Regions from separate parts of the Micromonospora sp. NPDC049903 genome, predicted to be linked through region 1. Evidence: riboswitches for the same ligand, from Rfam matches in the RefSeq annotation. Region 1 holds a riboswitch; each other region holds the start of a gene.
The links. A riboswitch is a leader RNA that binds a small molecule or an ion and turns the genes downstream of it on or off. The one in region 1 is predicted to bind cyclic di-AMP.
Positions count from the first base shown of each region.

Region 2: linked by a shared signal. The riboswitch ahead of ACIBO1_RS24575 (coiled-coil domain-containing protein) and the one ahead of ACIBO1_RS15400 (C39 family peptidase) in region 1 are both predicted to bind cyclic di-AMP.
Region 3: linked by a shared signal. The riboswitch ahead of ACIBO1_RS10970 (NlpC/P60 family protein) and the one ahead of ACIBO1_RS15400 (C39 family peptidase) in region 1 are both predicted to bind cyclic di-AMP.
Region 4: linked by a shared signal. The riboswitch ahead of ACIBO1_RS03150 (coiled-coil domain-containing protein) and the one ahead of ACIBO1_RS15400 (C39 family peptidase) in region 1 are both predicted to bind cyclic di-AMP.

Region 1 is NZ_JBITKL010000008.1:76,609-80,811, reverse strand. It holds gene ACIBO1_RS15410 (CDP-glycerol glycerophosphotransferase family protein) at 1-198, shown strand, start outside; gene ACIBO1_RS15405 (alpha/beta fold hydrolase) at 205-939, opposite strand; gene ACIBO1_RS15400 (C39 family peptidase) at 1,019-1,882, opposite strand; cyclic di-AMP (ydaO/yuaA leader) riboswitch at 2,106-2,247, opposite strand; gene ACIBO1_RS15395 (hypothetical protein) at 2,556-3,320, opposite strand; gene ACIBO1_RS15390 (hypothetical protein) at 3,498-3,902, opposite strand; gene ACIBO1_RS15385 (acyltransferase family protein) at 4,027-4,203, opposite strand, start outside.
Region 2 is NZ_JBITKL010000020.1:34,523-38,725, forward strand. It holds gene ACIBO1_RS24565 (HelD family protein) at 1-663, shown strand, start outside; gene ACIBO1_RS24570 (cation diffusion facilitator family transporter) at 730-1,647, shown strand; cyclic di-AMP (ydaO/yuaA leader) riboswitch at 1,799-1,931, shown strand; gene ACIBO1_RS24575 (coiled-coil domain-containing protein) at 1,936-3,018, shown strand; gene ACIBO1_RS24580 (1-phosphofructokinase family hexose kinase) at 3,254-4,203, shown strand, end outside.
Region 3 is NZ_JBITKL010000004.1:291,711-295,913, forward strand. It holds gene ACIBO1_RS10960 ((Fe-S)-binding protein) at 1-304, shown strand, start outside; gene ACIBO1_RS10965 (NlpC/P60 family protein) at 558-1,571, shown strand; cyclic di-AMP (ydaO/yuaA leader) riboswitch at 1,751-1,887, shown strand; gene ACIBO1_RS10970 (NlpC/P60 family protein) at 1,900-2,940, shown strand; gene dcd (dCTP deaminase) at 2,996-3,574, opposite strand; gene ACIBO1_RS10980 (pyridoxamine 5'-phosphate oxidase family protein) at 3,654-4,187, shown strand.
Region 4 is NZ_JBITKL010000001.1:766,675-770,877, reverse strand. It holds gene ACIBO1_RS03155 (carbonic anhydrase) at 35-733, shown strand; gene ACIBO1_RS03150 (coiled-coil domain-containing protein) at 815-1,831, opposite strand; cyclic di-AMP (ydaO/yuaA leader) riboswitch at 1,835-1,966, opposite strand; gene ACIBO1_RS03145 (YibE/F family protein) at 2,133-3,512, opposite strand; gene ACIBO1_RS03140 (metal-sensitive transcriptional regulator) at 3,989-4,203, opposite strand, start outside.

The sequences.
Region 1 (4,203 bases):
GACGTGCTGACCCGGCTGCTCGACACCGATCCGCTCGCCGAGGCGCGCTGGGCGACCCGTCGGCGCTACCTGGGCGACTTCCCGGCCGAGTCGTACGCCGAGGCGTTCCTGGGCGCCGCCCGGCGGGAGCTGGACCCGACCTGGACCGCCCCGGCACCCCGGGCCACGACCGACGCCGCGCTGCCCAGCGCCACCTGAGCGGTCTCAGCGCCAGGGGTCGAGCAGGGCCAGCACCGCCGCCGGGTCCTCGACGTGGGCGTGGTGACCGAGACCGGGCAACGTGACCACGGGTACGCCGTACGCCCGGAGCTGGTCGTCGGTGACCATCGTGTCGTGTTCGCCTCGGGCCAGCAGGACCGGCACGTCGATCGTCGCCAGCAGCGCGGCCAGGTCGGGTTCGCCGACGGCGAAGGCGGCCGGGTCCATGGCCAGCCGCCACCGCCCGTCCACCTGCCGCAGCCCGGCGTCCACCGCCGGTTGCTCCGGGCCGAGCAACCCGGTCAGGCCGGCCACCCGCAGGTACCGCCGGGCCGCCTCCTCGCGGGTGCCGAACCAGGTGACCGGCCGGGCGGCCAGGTCGGCGGCGCGGGCCAGCTCCGCCGGGGACCAGACCGCCTTGATGCCGAGGCCCACCACCGCGTCGACCGCCACGCCCCGGTCGGCGGCGGCCAGCGCCAGGCCGACCACCCCGCCGAGCGAGTGTCCGAGTACGACGATCCGGTCACCGGGGGCGAGACTCCCCGCGACCCGGTCGGCGAGAGCGGTGAACGAGTACTCCGGCAGCGGCGGCGCGGCGCCGTGACCGGCCAGATCCGGGGCCGACCACCGGCCCGGCCACCGCTCCTGCAACAGCGGCGCCCAGGGCAGCCACACGTCGCCGGTGCCACCCATCCCGTGCAGCAGCACCAGCACCGCCCGGTCGCCCGACTCCTCGCTCATGCGCGAAGTCTGCCACTTGGAGGGAAGGAAGGGTCCCCTGCTATGCACGAGGCGTTAGCAGGGGACCCTTCCTTACATCTCAGGAGGAGTAGCCGCGGGTGGCGGCCCAGTGGGCGAGATCGATGGTGGTCATCCAGTACGAGTAGTACGAGGCGTCGGCCGAGTCGGCGATCTTGACCAGTCGACCGTCGTCCTCGTAGCCCACCACGGCGACGTAGTGACCACCGGGGAAGGAGTGCCAGCCGCCGCCGGTGTCGGTGGCGCTGCCGGCCACGTTCACCACGACACCGCGCCCGTCGGTGATCGCCTCGACCACGTCGGCCTGGAGCTGGTCCATCTGCGCCGGGCTGGCCGAGCCGCCCGGCAACATCGTGGTCGAGTACGGCTCGCCCTTGACCGTGGCGTTGAGCACCCGGGTGGTGTCCTGGGCCGAGTTGGTGCCGGCGTACGTGGTGCCGAGCTGGACGGCCAGGGTGTCCTGGTCACGGTCGACACCGGCGGCGCTGAGCGCGTTGCGTACCGCGGCCGGGCCGCAGTAGTAGCCGGTGGTCTGCGCCTGGAAGTCGTAGTCCAGGACCTTCCGCGCCGGCGCCTTCGGGGCGGCCTTCGCACTGGTGGCCACCGGCGAGGGAGCCGCCGAGGTGGCCTTCGGCGAGGGCGACGGCGACGGCGCGGCGCTGCTCGGGGCCGCGCTGCCCGGCGGGGTCGACGGGGTCGGCTCCACCCGGGCCTCGGCGCGGGAGACCGCGGTGTCGCCGCGCAACTCGGCGACGGCGGTCGTGGTGTGCGCGGTGGCCGGGGTGTCCTCGGTGCCGACGAGTACGGCACCGGCACCGGTGGCCAGCGCCAGCGCGGCGGCCGAGGCGGCGACGACCTGGTAGGGGCGTTCGGTGGCCAGCCGGCGTAGCTGGCGCGTGACGGTCTGCTTCACGGAGTCCTCCACGGGGCTCAGGGAGGCACGGCGAACCGCTCCGGCGGTCAGCTCGACAGGACCTGTCGAGGACCACCCGAGTACGGGGACGGCCGTGCGAGGGGCGACGCCCGGATACCGGGCGGGGCGGTGGTCGCAGTCAGCTCGTGGCCGACGGCCCGACGAGCGCGGGCACCGCGGTGCCGTGGAGGTGCGGGAACTCAAGGGGTACGACGAGGGGATGCACGAGAGGAAAAGCTCCTTCCGACACCGCCGACCGGGTTAGCTGACGGGTTCGGGCGGGAAGACGGCCCTACCGTGAGCCGAGGCTCGCGGATTCACCCCAGTGGTGCGGTGGGTCCCCGGTTCGTGAGACCACGATTAGGCGGGTCGATGCGGCGTCGCCTCCTGCGATCGGGTACCGCATCGGACGGGCCGACACTACTGGCCGGCCATTGCCCTGCCAACCCGCTCTGACCTGCGTAAACATGATCCAGGTCGATGATTTTCGGGCGTTCGGTCAGCGACGTCGCGCAACGGGACCGACGGCGATCGACGCAACAGGCGGTGACAGGTGGACCACCCGCAGACAATGTCTCCGGGCATCGCGTCACGTCTCGGGCGGATCCCGCCCCGGCGTCCGTTCCGGCGATGGATGTGACCGGGCTCACCCAATCCGGCCGGACTATCCGGTCGCCGAGCCGGGTCACCCCACGCGCGCCGGGCGCCACCGCAGGACCGCTGCGGCCGGACGTGCGACGGCGGTGACGGCGGGCGCCGGGAGCAGGTTCGGCCGCACGCGCTGCGCGGCGGCGTACGCCTCGGCGGAGAGCACCCGGGCCGCGTCGGTGGCCAGCTCGGCCTCCCTCCAGGCGGCCCGTTCCCGCTCGGCGGCGGCCCGGTATGCGGCCCGGTGGTTGTCGCGGACGATCCGGGCCAGGACCACCTCCTGTTCGGCCGGGTGCAGTCGGGGATCCCAGCCGGCCCGACGCGCCAGCACGTCGGTGAGCTGCCGCGCCGACAGGTCACCGCGCCAGTGCGCCTGCATCGCCGCATGGTGCAGCCAGCGCTCCCGGGCGGCGTACTCGCTGGCGGTGCGCGGGGTGCGGGGAGCCGGCAGTGCGGTGGCCCCGGCGAGCCGCCGGGCCCGGCTCTCCGCCTCGTCGAATCCGGCCCAGGCCCGGTCGAGAGCGGTCTGAGCGGTACGCCACGCCTCCTGCCGCCGGGCGGCGTTCTGCGCGGCCCCGGCGGCGGCCACGGCCACCTCACCGGCGTAGCGGCGCAGATCGGCCGCCTCGGCCTCGGCGGGGTCGTCGGCCGGGCCGGTGGTCTCGTCGGCGCCGGACGAGTCCGGTTCGGGCCGGGCGACCAGGGCGGTGAGCATGCCCAGCGCGAGCAGGAGCAGCACCGACCAGATAGCGGCGGCTCGGGGCACCTCGATCAGGAACTGGTAGAGGACGGTCTTCTCCATGGCGGTACCTCGTGGGCAGTGGTGCGCTGACAGCGGACCGCGCCGGCATCCGGTCGTCCGGTGGCGGCGCCACGGGACCGGGCGGGCGGTGACGGGGTGCATCGCGGGCAGAGGTCCCGGGCGTTGCGGGACGGGCTGCGGCGGAGTCCGGTCGGCGGGCCGCAGCGAGGCGTCAGGTCAGGCGCCGGGTGGGGCGCGGGCACCGTGAGCGGCCGGTGCGACCGTCGTCGGGACGGATGTCGCCGGACCCGCGACCGCCGTCGCGGCGGGCCGCTGCGCCTCCGGGCGCGCCTCCGGCAGCAGTCCGGGTACGCCCACCGGGTCGACACGGTCGACGACCCCGGTGGCGGCCACTGCGACCAGCGTGCCGGAGGACGTGGGTTGCCAGCCTGCGTGGGGCGACTGCGCGAGCAGGACGGACGACGCGACCCGGTCGACGGCGGGGTGCCCGGCGGGGCCGCTCTGGGCGGGCATCGCCCAGGCGCCGAGGGTGAACGCGGCGGCGACCGCGAACCCGGTCAGCAGCCGCGTCGCCCAGCGCGCCAGCCACCACAGGGGACGGGCGGACGCGACGGGAAGCACATCGTCACGCTACCGCCACCACCGTCGAATCGCATCGGCGACGGGCGTGTCGCGTCGGCGACGCGCCGCCGATGACACACGAAACAGCAGGTCGGACGGCCGAGGAGGACGATCCACCATGGACTCAGCGGTGCGGGTCGCGCCGACCGGCGGTGCTCGGCTCGTCACCCGCCACCCGCTGCCTCGGCAGCCCGGCGGGCGACCCGGTACGTGGCTGCACGGGCGAGCCCGCAGGCGGCTCCGCGCCCGCTTCTGCGGGCGGCTGGGTGGGCGGCCCGGCGGCCCCGGCGGCGGGTGGCGG
Region 2 (4,203 bases), on a different contig from region 1:
GCGGCCCGGGAGCGGCCGGAGGACTACCGCGACTACGCGCACGTGGTGGTGGACGAGTCGCAGGACGTGTCACCGATGCAGTGGCGCATGATCGGCCGACGCGGTCGGCTGGCCTCGTGGACGGTGGTGGGCGACCCGGCGCAGACCGCGTGGACGGGGGATCCGCAGGAGCTGTCCCGGGCCCGGGACCAGGCGTTGGGTCGTCGGCGGCGGCACCGGTTCACGCTCACCACCAACTACCGCAACTCGGCGGAGATCTTCGCGGTGGCGGCGGCCGAGATCCGGCGGGCGTACCCGGACCTGGCCCTGCCCACCGCCGTGCGGACCACCGGGGTCGACCCGGTGGAGCTGGTGGTGCCGGCGGCGGAGCTGGAAACCAGTGTGCTGACCGCCGCGAGCGCGCTGCTCGGCGAGGTCGAGGGCACCGTCGGGGTGATCACGCCGGTGCCGCGCCGGGACGAGGTCGCGGCCTGGCTGGGCGGGCTCGGCGGCGAGCGCCTCCAGGTGGTGACCAGCCTGGAGGCCAAGGGCATGGAGTACGACGGCGTGGTGCTGGTCGCCCCCGGTGAGATCCGTGCCGATCCGGGCTCCGGCGTGCGTACGCTCTACGTCGCCCTGTCCCGGGCCACCCAGCGGCTGACCACGATCGACCCGACCGGCTGAGCGCGCACATATAGCAATGTCGGCATAGATCCGTCCCCGGCGGGGCGCAGCACGCAAGGTGTCTGCGTGGGCGCGGGCCACGACCACCACCACGCTTCGGTGTCGAACGCCGCACACCGCCACTCCGGCCGGCTGTGGGCGGCGTTCGTGCTGCTCGCCGCCCTGATGGTGGTGGAGGCGGTGACCGCCCTGTGGACCGGCTCGCTGGCCCTGCTCTCCGACGCCGGGCACATGTTCACCGACGTGCTCGGCATCGGGATGGCGCTCGCGGCGGTGACCGCCACCCGACGCGTGGACACACATCCACAACGCACCTTCGGCCTCTATCGGCTGGAGGTGCTCGCCGCGTTGGCCAACGCCGTGCTGCTCGTCGGCGTCGCCGGTTACGTGCTGGTCGAGGCGGCACGCCGGTTCGGCGACCCACCGGAGGTGCGTACCGGGCCGGTGCTGGTGGTGGCCACGCTCGGCCTGCTCGCCAACCTGGTCGCGTTCGCGCTGCTGCGACCCGGGGCACGGGAGAGCATCAACCTGCGCGGGGCGTACCTGGAGGTGCTGGCCGACCTGCTCGGCTCGCTGGGGGTGATCGCGGCGGCGGCGCTGATCGCGCTGACCGGCTGGTGGTGGGCGGACCCGCTGGTGGCGGTCGCGATCGGCGCGTTCATCCTGCCGCGTACCTGGCGTCTGGGCCGGGCGGCGGTCCGCATCCTGGTGCAGGCAGCCCCGGAGCACCTCCAGGTCACTGCGGTGCATGACCGGCTGGCCGCGGTGCCCGGCGTGGCCAGCGTCCACGACCTGCACGTCTGGACGCTCACCTCCGGGATGGAGGTGGCCTCGGCCCACCTGACCACCGCCGAGGGCGTCGAGGTCGGCACGGTGCTCCGCGCGGCCCGTAAGGCACTGCGCGAGGACTTCGACATCGCGCACGCCACGTTGCAGATCGAGCCCGGGACGAGCGCAGGTGCCTGTGGGACGGTGGAGTGGTAGCGGGACGAGGAATACGAAAGGCAACAAGAATCCCATTTGTCTGGTTTACTGGTGATCAGGGGAACACCAGGAGTCACACCGGCTGCACCAGCCCCACCAGCACCGGTAGGCTCGGACCCGGTCTCCGCCAGGCGGCACTCGACGGTGCCGGCGGTGACCGCCGCCTAATCGCCCGCCAGGGCGAACCGGGGAACCATGTTCCAGGGGTGCATCCGCGTCCAGCGGTAGGGATCTTCCGTCCCGAACCCGTCAGCTAACCCGGTCGGCGGCTGACGGAAGGACATGTGCATGCCAGCAGTGGCAACCGTGAGACCGGCCGCCCGTACGGCGGCCCTGATCGCTGCGGGGCTCGCCCTCGCCCTGGGCGCCGCGCTCGCTCCGTTCAGCGCTGCCTCCGCAGCCCCCGGTGACGTCGGCGACGAGGGCGGCACACCGGCGCTGCGCGCCCAGTTGGAGGCGGCCAGCAAGGGCTACCTCGACGCCAAGACCGCCCTGGACCGCTCGGTCGACCGGCAGAAGAAGCTGGCCGCGCAGCTCACCACGACCGAGGGTCAGCTCACCGAACGCAGCGACAAGGTAGCCGAGATCGCCGCGCAGGCGTATCGCGGCGGCCGGCTCGGTGCCGCGTCGGCGCTGCTCAACAGCGGCTCCCCGGCCGGCTTCATGGACCGTGCGGCGGCGCTGGACGCGGTGGCGGCCAACGAGGAACGCGCGCTGCGGGACCTGCGGACCACCCGGGACGAGGTCAGCAAGACCAAGCAGGCCCTCGACGTCGAGGTGCAGGAGCAGCGCAAGCAGGTGGCCGTGATGGCCAAGCGCAAGGAGCAGGCCGAGCGCTCGCTGACCGTGGCCGAGGAACGCGCCGAGCGCGCCGAGCGGGCCGCGGCACAGGAGCGGGCCAGCCGGACCCCGGCACGTGGCGGCGGTTCCAGCAGCGCCACCGCCAAGCCGGCACCGCGCAACTCCAACGGCTCCTGGCCGGCCGAGTCGTGCAGCGTCAACGACCCCACCCCGGCCAACGGCTGCATCACGCCCCGCACCCTGCACGCGCTCAACCAGGCCAAGGCGGCCGGCTTCACCCGGTACGTCTCCTGCTACCGCGCGGGCGGCTCGGGTGAGCACCCGAAGGGTCGGGCCTGCGACTTCGCGGCGCAGAAGAACGGCTTCGGCGGGGTCGCCACCGGCGGCGACCGGACGTACGGCAACAACCTGGCGGCGTTCTACGTCAACAACGCCGACCGTCTCGCCGTGCTCTACGTGATCTGGTACAAGCAGATCTGGCTGCCGAGCAGCGGCTGGCGGACGTACAGCGGCGCGCGGGGCGACCCGTCCAGCGACCACACCAACCACGTGCACCTGTCGGTGTACTGATCCACACGGCACGCCGGGTGGCCGCCCTCGCGGGTGGTCCACCCGGCGTCGTCGTTCCCGCACTCCGAGGCGGCTGCCTCGGTTCCGCCCCGCCCGTCGCCGCGCGCTCTGCGGCCACCTTGGTTACCGTCGACATCGAAGCGGACATTTCGTGGCGACCGGGAGGAACGGTTATGAGCGGACCGCAGCGGACCCAGTGCGACGGTGCGTCGTGAGCGCGGCGACCGGACATGTGATGGTCTTCGCGCCGACCCCACTGCTCACGGTCACGATCGACCAGCCCAACGAGACTCCGGAGCTGCACCTGCACCCCGGCGGTCAGGGCGTCTGGCAGGCCCGGATGGTGCTGTCGCACGGCGTCGACGTGGTGCTCTGCACCGCGCTCGGCGGCGAGATCGGGCAGGTGCTGGAGCCCCTGCTGGTCAGCGAGGGCGTCGACCTCAAGGTGGTGGCGCGGGACTCCGGCGGCAGCGGCGGGTACGTACACGACCGCCGCGAGGGCACCCGGCAGGAGATCGTCGACGTGACCGGGCAGCCGCTGAGTCGACACGAGTTGGACGAGCTCTACAACCTGTCGCTGGGCGAGGGACTGCGGGCGGCGGTGAGCATCCTGAGCGGCCCGAACGACCCGTCGCTGGTCCCCGCCGACCTGTACCGGCGCTTCGCCGCCGACCTCGGCGCGAACGGCAGCCGGGTGGTGGTGGACCTCTGCGGCGACCACCTCACCGCCGTGCTGGACAGCGGGGTGTTCTTCGTCAAGGTCAGCCACGAGGAGCTGATCGCCGACGGCCGCGCGGCCGACGACGACGAGGAGCAGCTCACCCGGGCGATGTACGAGCTGCACGCCACCGGCGCCGAGAACGTGGTGGTCAGCCGTGCCGACAAGCCGGCGCTGGCCCTCGTCGACGGCGAGGTCTTCGAGGTGCAGATGCCCCGCCTGGAGGCGGCCGACCCGCGCGGTGCGGGAGACTCGATGACCGCCAGCGTGGCCGCCGTGGTGGCGCGCGGCGGTGACGTACGCACCGCGATCCGGACCGGCGCGGCGGCCGGCGCGCTGAACGTCACCCGGCACGGGCTGGGCACCGGGCGGCTGGACTCGATCACCGGCCTGGTGGACCGGGTACGCCTGGAGCCGGCCGGCGTCCGCCGGCAGGAACGCACCACCCCCGACGAGTTGGCGCACCG
Region 3 (4,203 bases), on a different contig from region 1:
CCTGGTCGAGATGCCGCGCAACAGCGAGCGCTCCTTCTGCTGCGGCGCCGGTGGCGCGCGCATGTGGATGGAGGAGCGGATCGGCAAGCGGATCAATGTGGATCGGGTCGAGGAGGCCATGTCCACCGGTGCGAGGACCGTCGCGGTCGGCTGTCCGTTCTGCTCGACGATGCTGAGTGACGGAGTCAACGGCAAAGGCGCCGGCGACCAGGTCGAGGTGGTCGACGTGGCCAGCGTGCTGTTGCGTTCGGTCAAGCCCGAGCAGGCCCGGGGCGCCGAGGAGGGCGAGCCGGTCGCCGGGTGACCAGCGCGTACGTCGGGACGTGGCGGCATCTGTACGGATGCCGACACGTCCCGATTTTTATATTGGCGTAGATAACTGTAACGAATTGGTCGACACCCTTTGTGTGCGATCGGTCGCGCAAAGGTGAATGAGCCGTTGGTCGCCTTGATTCCGCCGCGCGCGTTCCCCTAATGTGAGGCACCGACCGCCGTGGGTCGTCTGTCTCGCCCCTTACCGCTAGCGGGACGCCCGGTGGTCGGTCGCAAAGGAGTCGGTGCCGGTGGCAACCATGCCCCTCCATCGTCATGCGCCGGGACGCCCCACCCCCGCGCGCGGGCTGCGCAAGGTCGCTCGCCGTCTGGTCGTCCTGGTCGCCGCCGCTGCGGTCGGTGCTGGTCTGGTCGCCGCGCCCGCGTACGCCGAGCCGTCGGTGGACGAGATCGAGCGCCAGATCGACAAGCAGTGGCAGCAGCTCGAACCCACCATCGAGCAGTTCAACAAGGTGCGCTCGGAGCTGCGGGTCAACCGCGAGAAGGCCGAGAAGCTGGAGAAGAAGATCCAGCCGCTGGCCCTGGAAACGGAGCTGGCGATGAACCGGGTCGCGGGCCTCGCCTCCCGGTACTACATCACCGGCCCGTCGCAGGAACTCGGCGCGGTGCTGCTCAACGCGAAGCCGGACCAGCTCGGTGAGCAGATGGCCCTCCTCGACCGGCTCGCCTGGGAGGAGCGCCGCCAGCTCGAGGGCGTCATGAAGATCCGCAAGAAGTACGACGACCAGAAGGCCACGCTCGACGCGTTGATCGTCGACCAGGAGGCCAAGCAGAAGCAGCTTGCGGCGAAGAAGAAGCAGATCGACGCCGAGATCAAGCGGCTGGAGCGGTCCCTTCCGGTGACCACGGTCAAGACCACCAACTGCCCGACCATCAACGGTGTGGTCAGCGACGCGGCCCGGACGGCCATCCGGACCGCCTGCGCGCAGGTCGGCAAGCCGTACGTCTGGGGTGCCACCGGGCCGAACTCGTTCGACTGCTCCGGTCTCACCCAGTACGCGTACCGGGCGGCGGGTATCTCCCTGACCCACTTCACCGGCGCCCAGTGGCGCGAGGGCAAGGCGATCTCGCGGGCCGACGCCCGCCCCGGTGACCTCGTGTTCTTCCGCAGCGACGTGAGTCACGTCGGGATCTATCTGGGCAACAACACGATGGTGCACGCGGCGCGTGCCGGTGTCCCGGTCAACGTCTCGCCGATCACGACGATGCCGGTCGCCGGGTTCCGTCGACCAGGCTGACGCCTGAGCGCGTACGCAGGAACCACGGAAGGCCCTCGGTCAAGCGACCGGGGGCCTTCTTCGTTGTCGGATTAATGCACCGAGAGTGACGGTGTGGGTGTGTTGCGTATCGACGCTGGTCGTCCCTACGCTGGTCAATCGTCGGGCCGCTGGCACAACCGCCCACCCGGGGCGGTGACGGTCCGACACCGCCGAGTCGCTGTCCGAGCGAGCCGGGGACCCAGGTTCCCGGGGTGAGTCCGCGATGGTCGCGGTAGGGCGTCCCCTTCCCGCCCGAACCCGTCAGCTAACCCGGTAGGCGGTCTGGGAAGAAGGAGTACGCAGCCCGGTGGCACACCATGCCCCGCGGCCTCCGTCGTACCGGTCGGCGAAGCCCGGCCCGACGACGGATGCGCCGCGATTCCGCTGGTACCGCTGCACCACCGCACTCGCCGCACTCGCCGCGACCGCCGTCCTGCTGACCGGCGGCGCGACGGCGGCCCACGCCGACCCCACGGTCGACGACATCGAGCGCCAGATCGACGAGGACTGGAACCGGCTCGAAGCCGTCATCGAACGACACAACGCGACCCGGCAGGACCTGGCCGGCACCCGCCGGGAGGCGGACGCCCTGACCGCTCGCATAGCCCCGCTGCAACAGCAGGTGGACGAGGCGATGAAGCGGGTCGGCGCGCTGGCCGCGCGGGCGTACCGCGGCGAGCCGGTGCGCGCCGTGAACACGCTGCTGGGCAGCCGGTCGCCGGGCGAGGTCGTCGCCCAGCTCGGCGTGCTCGACCGGTACGCCCGCTTCCAGCAGGAGGATGTACGCCAGGCGCGTGAGCTGCGGGACGAACTCGCCGCCGCCCGAGCCGGACTGGACCGCACCATCGCCGAGCTGACCCGCACCGAGGCTGACCTGGCCGGGAAGCGGCGGCAGATCGACACCGAGATCGAGCGGCTGCAACGGTTGCGGCTGCGGGCGTACGACGACGGGGGTGGTGGTCCGTTGCGGCCGGCGCCCTGTCCGGCCACCTATCCGGGTGGCCCGGCCGGTGAGGCGGTCACCTTCGCGTGCGCCCAGATCGGCAAGCCGTACTCGTGGGGTGCCGAGGGGCCGCACGCGTACGACTGCTCGGGGTTGATGTTGGCCGCGTGGGCGCGGGCCGGGGTGGCGCTGCCGCACAACGCGGCGCGGCAGCGGCAGGTCACCGCCTCGGTCGGTCGCGGCGACCTGCGCCCGGGTGACCTGGTCTTCTACTTCCGAGACCTGCACCACGTCGGGATGTACGTCGGCGGCGGCTGGGTGGTGCACGCCTCCCGCGCCGGCAAGCCGATCGCGATGAAGCGGATGGACACCAGTCCGATCCACAGTTTCGGCCGACCCGGCTGAGTCGCCGGGCGGACGACCACGGGCCCGCGTCTGCGCAGCGCGGGCCCGCCGGTCGTCAGCGGGTCGGCCAGGTACGCCAGTTCTGCCAGGCGCGGCTCGGCGTCGGGCCGCGCTGCCCCTGGTAGCGCGAGCCGTAGACGAGCGAGCCGTACGGGTGCTCGGCGGGCGACGAGAGCCGGAAGATGCAGAGCTGGCCGATCTTCATACCGGGCCAGAGCGTGATCGGCAGGTTGGCCACGTTGGACAGCTCCAGCGTGACGTGACCGGAGAAGCCGGGGTCGATGAAGCCGGCGGTGGAGTGCGTCAGCAGGCCGAGGCGACCGAGGCTGGACTTGCCTTCGAGCCGGCCGGCGAGCTGGTCGCCGAGCGAGATCACCTCAAGCGTGGAGGCGAGCACGAACTCGCCCGGGTGCAGCACGAACGGCTCGCCGTCGGGCACCTCCACCGGCGAGGTGAGATCGTCCTGCTGGGTGGCCGGGTCGATGTGTGTGTAGAGGTGGTTGTTGAACACCCGGAACAGCTTGTCCAGGCGGACGTCGATGCTGGACGGCTGCACCAGGGTGGGCTCGAAGGGCTCCAGCGCCAGGGTGCCGGCCTTGATCTCGGAGACCAGGTCGCGGTCGGAGAGCAGCATCGCCACACCTTAGCGGCCGGTAGTCGTGACCTGCGTGTCGGACTACCTGCTTAGAACGTATGTTCGATAGGATGTCGGCATGGCTTCCTGGTCCGATTTCGCCGTCGACGAGCCCCGACTCGCCGACGGGATCCGCCTTCTCATGCAGCAGTACGGCCCGGGCTTCGGCTACCTGGCCACGGTCCGCGCCGACGGCGGGCCCCGGGTGCACCCGGTCTCCCCGGTGATCACCGCCGACGGTCTCTTCTGCTTCGTGATCGACTCGCCGAAGCGGCGCGACCTGGAACGCGACGGGCGCTACGCGCTGCACTCGTTCCCGGCGGAGGAGAGCGACGACGAGGCGTACGTCGCTGGCCGCGCCCGACCCGTCACCGACGACGCCACGGTGGCCCGGTTGGCGCTCGCGGCCCGCGCCGCCCCGCACGCCGACTGGCGTCTGTTCGAGTTCACCGTCGACGTGGCGATGCTCGCCCGGCACGAGCGCGCCGCCACCGGCGGGCTGGTCGGTGAGCCGGCCGTGCAGGTCTGGCTCGACCCGGCCGGCGCCACCCCGCAGGCCGCCCGGCCCACGCCCCACCGGACCCGCGCGGCCCGACATGTCCGCGCCGCCTGAACCGACCGGTGCCGGT
Region 4 (4,203 bases), on a different contig from region 1:
CCAGGCATTCCACCGAGAGGCGAGGTGACGCCGGATGAGTCGACCCGGAACGATCGGAGCGCAGCCCGGTCCCGAACGCGAGTACCTGACCGCAGACCTTCCCGGTTCGCGGGAGCGCGCCCTCGCCGAGCTGGTCGCCGGCAACCGCCGCTTCGTCACCGACACGCTCCGGCACCCCAACCAGAACGCCAGCCACCGGGCCGCCGTCGCCGCCGAGCAGCACCCCTTCGCGGTGATCGTGGGCTGCTCCGACTCACGGCTCGCTGCGGAGATCATCTTCGACCGTGGGCTGGGTGATCTCTTCGTGGTCCGTACCGCCGGGCACACCATCGGCCCGGAGGTGCTGGGCAGCGTCGAGTACGCGGTGAGCGTGCTGCGTACGCCGCTGGTGGTGGTGCTCGGGCACGACTCGTGCGGTGCCGTCCAGGCGGCCCGGGCCGCGGCGGCCACCGGCACCGCTCCGTCGGGGCACCTGCGGGCCGTGGTGGACGCGGTGGTGCCCAGCCTGCGCCGGGCCGAGCAGGCGGGAGTCGACGACCTGGACGCGATCGTCGACATCCACATCGCGCAGACCGTCGAGGCGATGCTGGAGTCCTCCGAGGCGCTGGCCGCCGAGGTGGCCGCAGGCGGGTGCGCGGTGGTGGGCATGTCGTACCGGCTGGCCGCCGGTGAGGTGCGGACCGTCGCGGCGGAACCTGCCGAGATGTCGGGTGTGGTCACGCCCGTGGGCTGATCCGCCGGATTGCCCGACACGGACGACGAGGGCCGCTCCGCCAGACGGCGGAGCGGCCCTCGCATGTCACCCGGACGGTGCTCAGAGCAGCGACACGTGCACGTGGTCCGTGTGGTTGGACGGGCCGCTGTAGGACCGCCACCTGTTCTCGGTCGGGAACCAGATCTGCCGGTTCCAGATCACGTAGTAGATGCCGAGCCGGTCGGCGTTGCGGACCAGGAAGGCCGCCAGGTTGTTGCCGTAGATCCGGGTGTCGTTGTTGTGCCAGGGGCTGAACCCGCTGTTCTGCAACGACCAGTCACAGGCCCGGCCCTTGGGGTGCTCGAACTTGTCACCGGGCCGCCAGCAACCGACGAAGCGGTCGAAGCCGGCCCGCTTGACCTCCTTGTACATGTGCAGGGTGCGCGGCGTGATGCAGCCCGACGTGGTCGGGTCCTTCTGGCTGCACGACTCCGGCTTCCAACTGCCGTCGGACGCGCGGTTCGGCGCCACCCGGGCGACCGGCGAGGTGGCGGCCACCAGGCCACCGGTCAGGCTCTCGCCACCGACCAGGCGGAGTGACTTCTCCGCCTCGGTCTTCTTGCGCGCCATGTCGTTGGTCAGCTTCTGCTGCTCACGGACCTCGGCGTCGGAGGCGAGCTTGGCCTGGTCGGCGCGCTCCCGGATCGTGTTGACCTCGCCCAACTTCTTGTCGTTGAACAGGTTCAACTCGTCCAGGGCGGACGCGCGGTCCATGAACGAGTCCGGCGCGTTGCTCTGCAACAACATCGCTATCGCACCCACCCGGCCGGTGCGGTACGACTGCGTCGCGATCTCGGCGACCTGCGGCCGGAGCGCGTCGAGGTCGGCTTGTGCGCGGCGCAGCTCGACGTCGAGCTTGAGCTGGCGCTTCTTGGACCGCTCCAGCTGGTTCTTGGCCTTGGAGAAGTCGCGGTTCGCCGACTCGATCAGGTCGTTGAGCATCGGTGGGTCGTCGTCGTGCTCGGCTGGCGCGGGTGGGTTCGGCGCGGCCATGGCCGGCAGGGGCCCGGCGAACACGGCGAACGCGGCGAACACGGCCACCACAGGGGTCATCCAGCGGCGTAGGGGTGCCGTCACTTCTTTCCCTTCCATCGACCGCCGACCGGGTTAGCTGACGGGTTCGGAACGGAAGTGGCCCCTACCGCTGACGCGGATTCACCCCACCTACCTGGGTCCCCGGCTCGCCTCGCGGCGATTGGGCGGTGGCACCGCAGGCGCCGCTGCGCGCCTTCGTCGGTGACCGGCTGTGAGGTTACCCGACGGTCCATGTCGGTCTCTACGCCCCGAACCCGGCTAGATGCGTCATTTCGTAATCGCGATGGGTGACCAACGACACGGGCACGAACCGTGTCGGCAGGGGCGGTCACGCTGCGGGGTGTCACCATGTGGTGTCCGTGCTCCTGTCCGGGTCGGGCCACCGCGATCCGGTGGCGGGGGGTGTGTCACGCGCACGCGCGGTGCTGAGCGCGTGCAGGGCCTCGGTCCGGTCCGTACCGGGCCGGGGAGTCGGGGGAGTGGGGCCGCCGCCGTCCGGCCCGTCGTCGTGGCCGCCGGACCCGCCGGGCTCCGGCGTGTCCCGCCGTCCGGCGGTGACCACCAGCGCGGCCAGTGCGGTCGTCAGCGGTACGGCGGCGACCAGCCCCAGCGTGGCCACCACGCTGCGGACGATCTCCTGGGTGAGGAACTCGCTGGTCACGATCTGGCCGAGCGCGCGGGTGTCGGCGGTGAGCAGGAGCAGCAACGGCAGCGACGCGCCCGCGTACGCCAGCACGATGGTGTTCACCACCGAGGCGATGTGGGCCCGGCCGACCCGGGTCGCCGAGCGGTACAGCTCCCGGCGGGTGAAGCTCGGGTTGGCGTGACGCAGTTCGGTCACGGCGGCGGCCTGGGTCACCGTGACGTCGTCGAGCACGCCGAGCGAGCCGATGATGATGCCCGCGAGCAGCAGGCCGTGCAGGTCGACGTCGCCCCGGAACATGGACAGCGTGGTGGCGTCCTCGCTGCCGAAGCCGGTCAGGTGGGTGGCCCGGGTGGCGGCCAGCCCGAGCAGGCCGGTGAGCACCAGGCTGCCGAGCGTGCCGAGGACGGCCACCGAGGTCTGTGCCGAGATGCCGTGTGTCAGGTACAGCACCACGAACATGATCAGCGCCGCGCCGACGATGGCGACCACCAACGGCGGCTGGCCGGCACTGATGCCGGGCAGCACGAAGGTGATCAGGATGGCGAAACTGGCTGCCAGACCGCCGAGCGCGGCCAGGCCGCGAAGCCGCCCGAAGGCCACGATGGCGGCGGCGAACAGCACCGCGAGCCAGATCAGCGGCTTACCCCGCTGGTGCTCGGCGATGTTGTAGTAGCTGAGCGAGGGGTCCTCGGGATCGGTCAGGGAGACCAGGATGATCTCGTCGCCGACGCTGACCCGTGGCGCTCCCGGGCCGTCCGGCAGCGGCGTCTGCACGTCCTGACCTTCGTCCGGGCCGTTGTCGACCCGTACGGTCACCGTGCCGCACTGCTGCCCGGCGGTGGTCGGGGTGCCCTCGGGCACGACCGGGTTCGGTGGGCAGGGCTCGTTCACCACCCGGGTGACCGTGCCGTGGTAACGAGGCGTGTCGTCGGCGGCCTCGGGTCGCGGCGGGTCCGAGGGCCAGAGGATGAGCGCGGCGACCAGGGTGACGAGGAAGAGGGGGACCACCGTCACGATGAGGATCCGCCGCACCCGGGGTGGGGTGGGCGGAGCGGAACGGGTGTGGTCGGCGCCCATTCATTGTCTCCCAACGATTCCAAGGCGAACTACGTACCGGCGGGCGAGAAGGTTCAGCGCCGCCGGTCGGCCGCTGCGGCGGGCATCCGGAATGGCCCGAGCGTGGCAGGATGGCTGCGTACCGTGAGGGCAGGGCCGGCTCTCGGCAACCGCAGCAGGGCTGCGGCCCGGGTGCGCAACCGCGGCAGGGCTGCGGCCGTGTCACACCGCCACACGCGGGCGGCGGCAGTGCGGCGCGACCGTGTCGGGGGTACGGCGACGGGCCGCCGAAGGTCTGCTGCGGCGGTGGTGCGTGCCCGACGGCGGGCGGGGGCCGGGAGGCTTCCGGGTCGGCTGGCCATCGTGGCGAATGGTAGCCAGGTCGGCATCGGAACGCAGGTCGCGAGCGTGTGTCGGGGGCGGGCGTCGGAGACGACACTCCCGGCCGGGCGTGCGGGTGGGGCGGGTCAGCCGCGCCTCATCAGGCGACGGGCGGGTCAGCCGCGCTTCATCAAGCGGCCGACGGCGGCCATCATCTCGGAGGCCATCTCGTCGGCGCGGCCCTCGGCGGCGCCCTCGTGCATGCAGTGCCGGGCGTGCCCGTCGAGCAGGCCGAGAGCGACCTTGTCCAGCGCGGCCTGGATCGCGGAGATCTGGGTGAGCACGTCGATGCAGTAGCGATCCTCGTCGACCATCTTCTCGACGCCGCGTA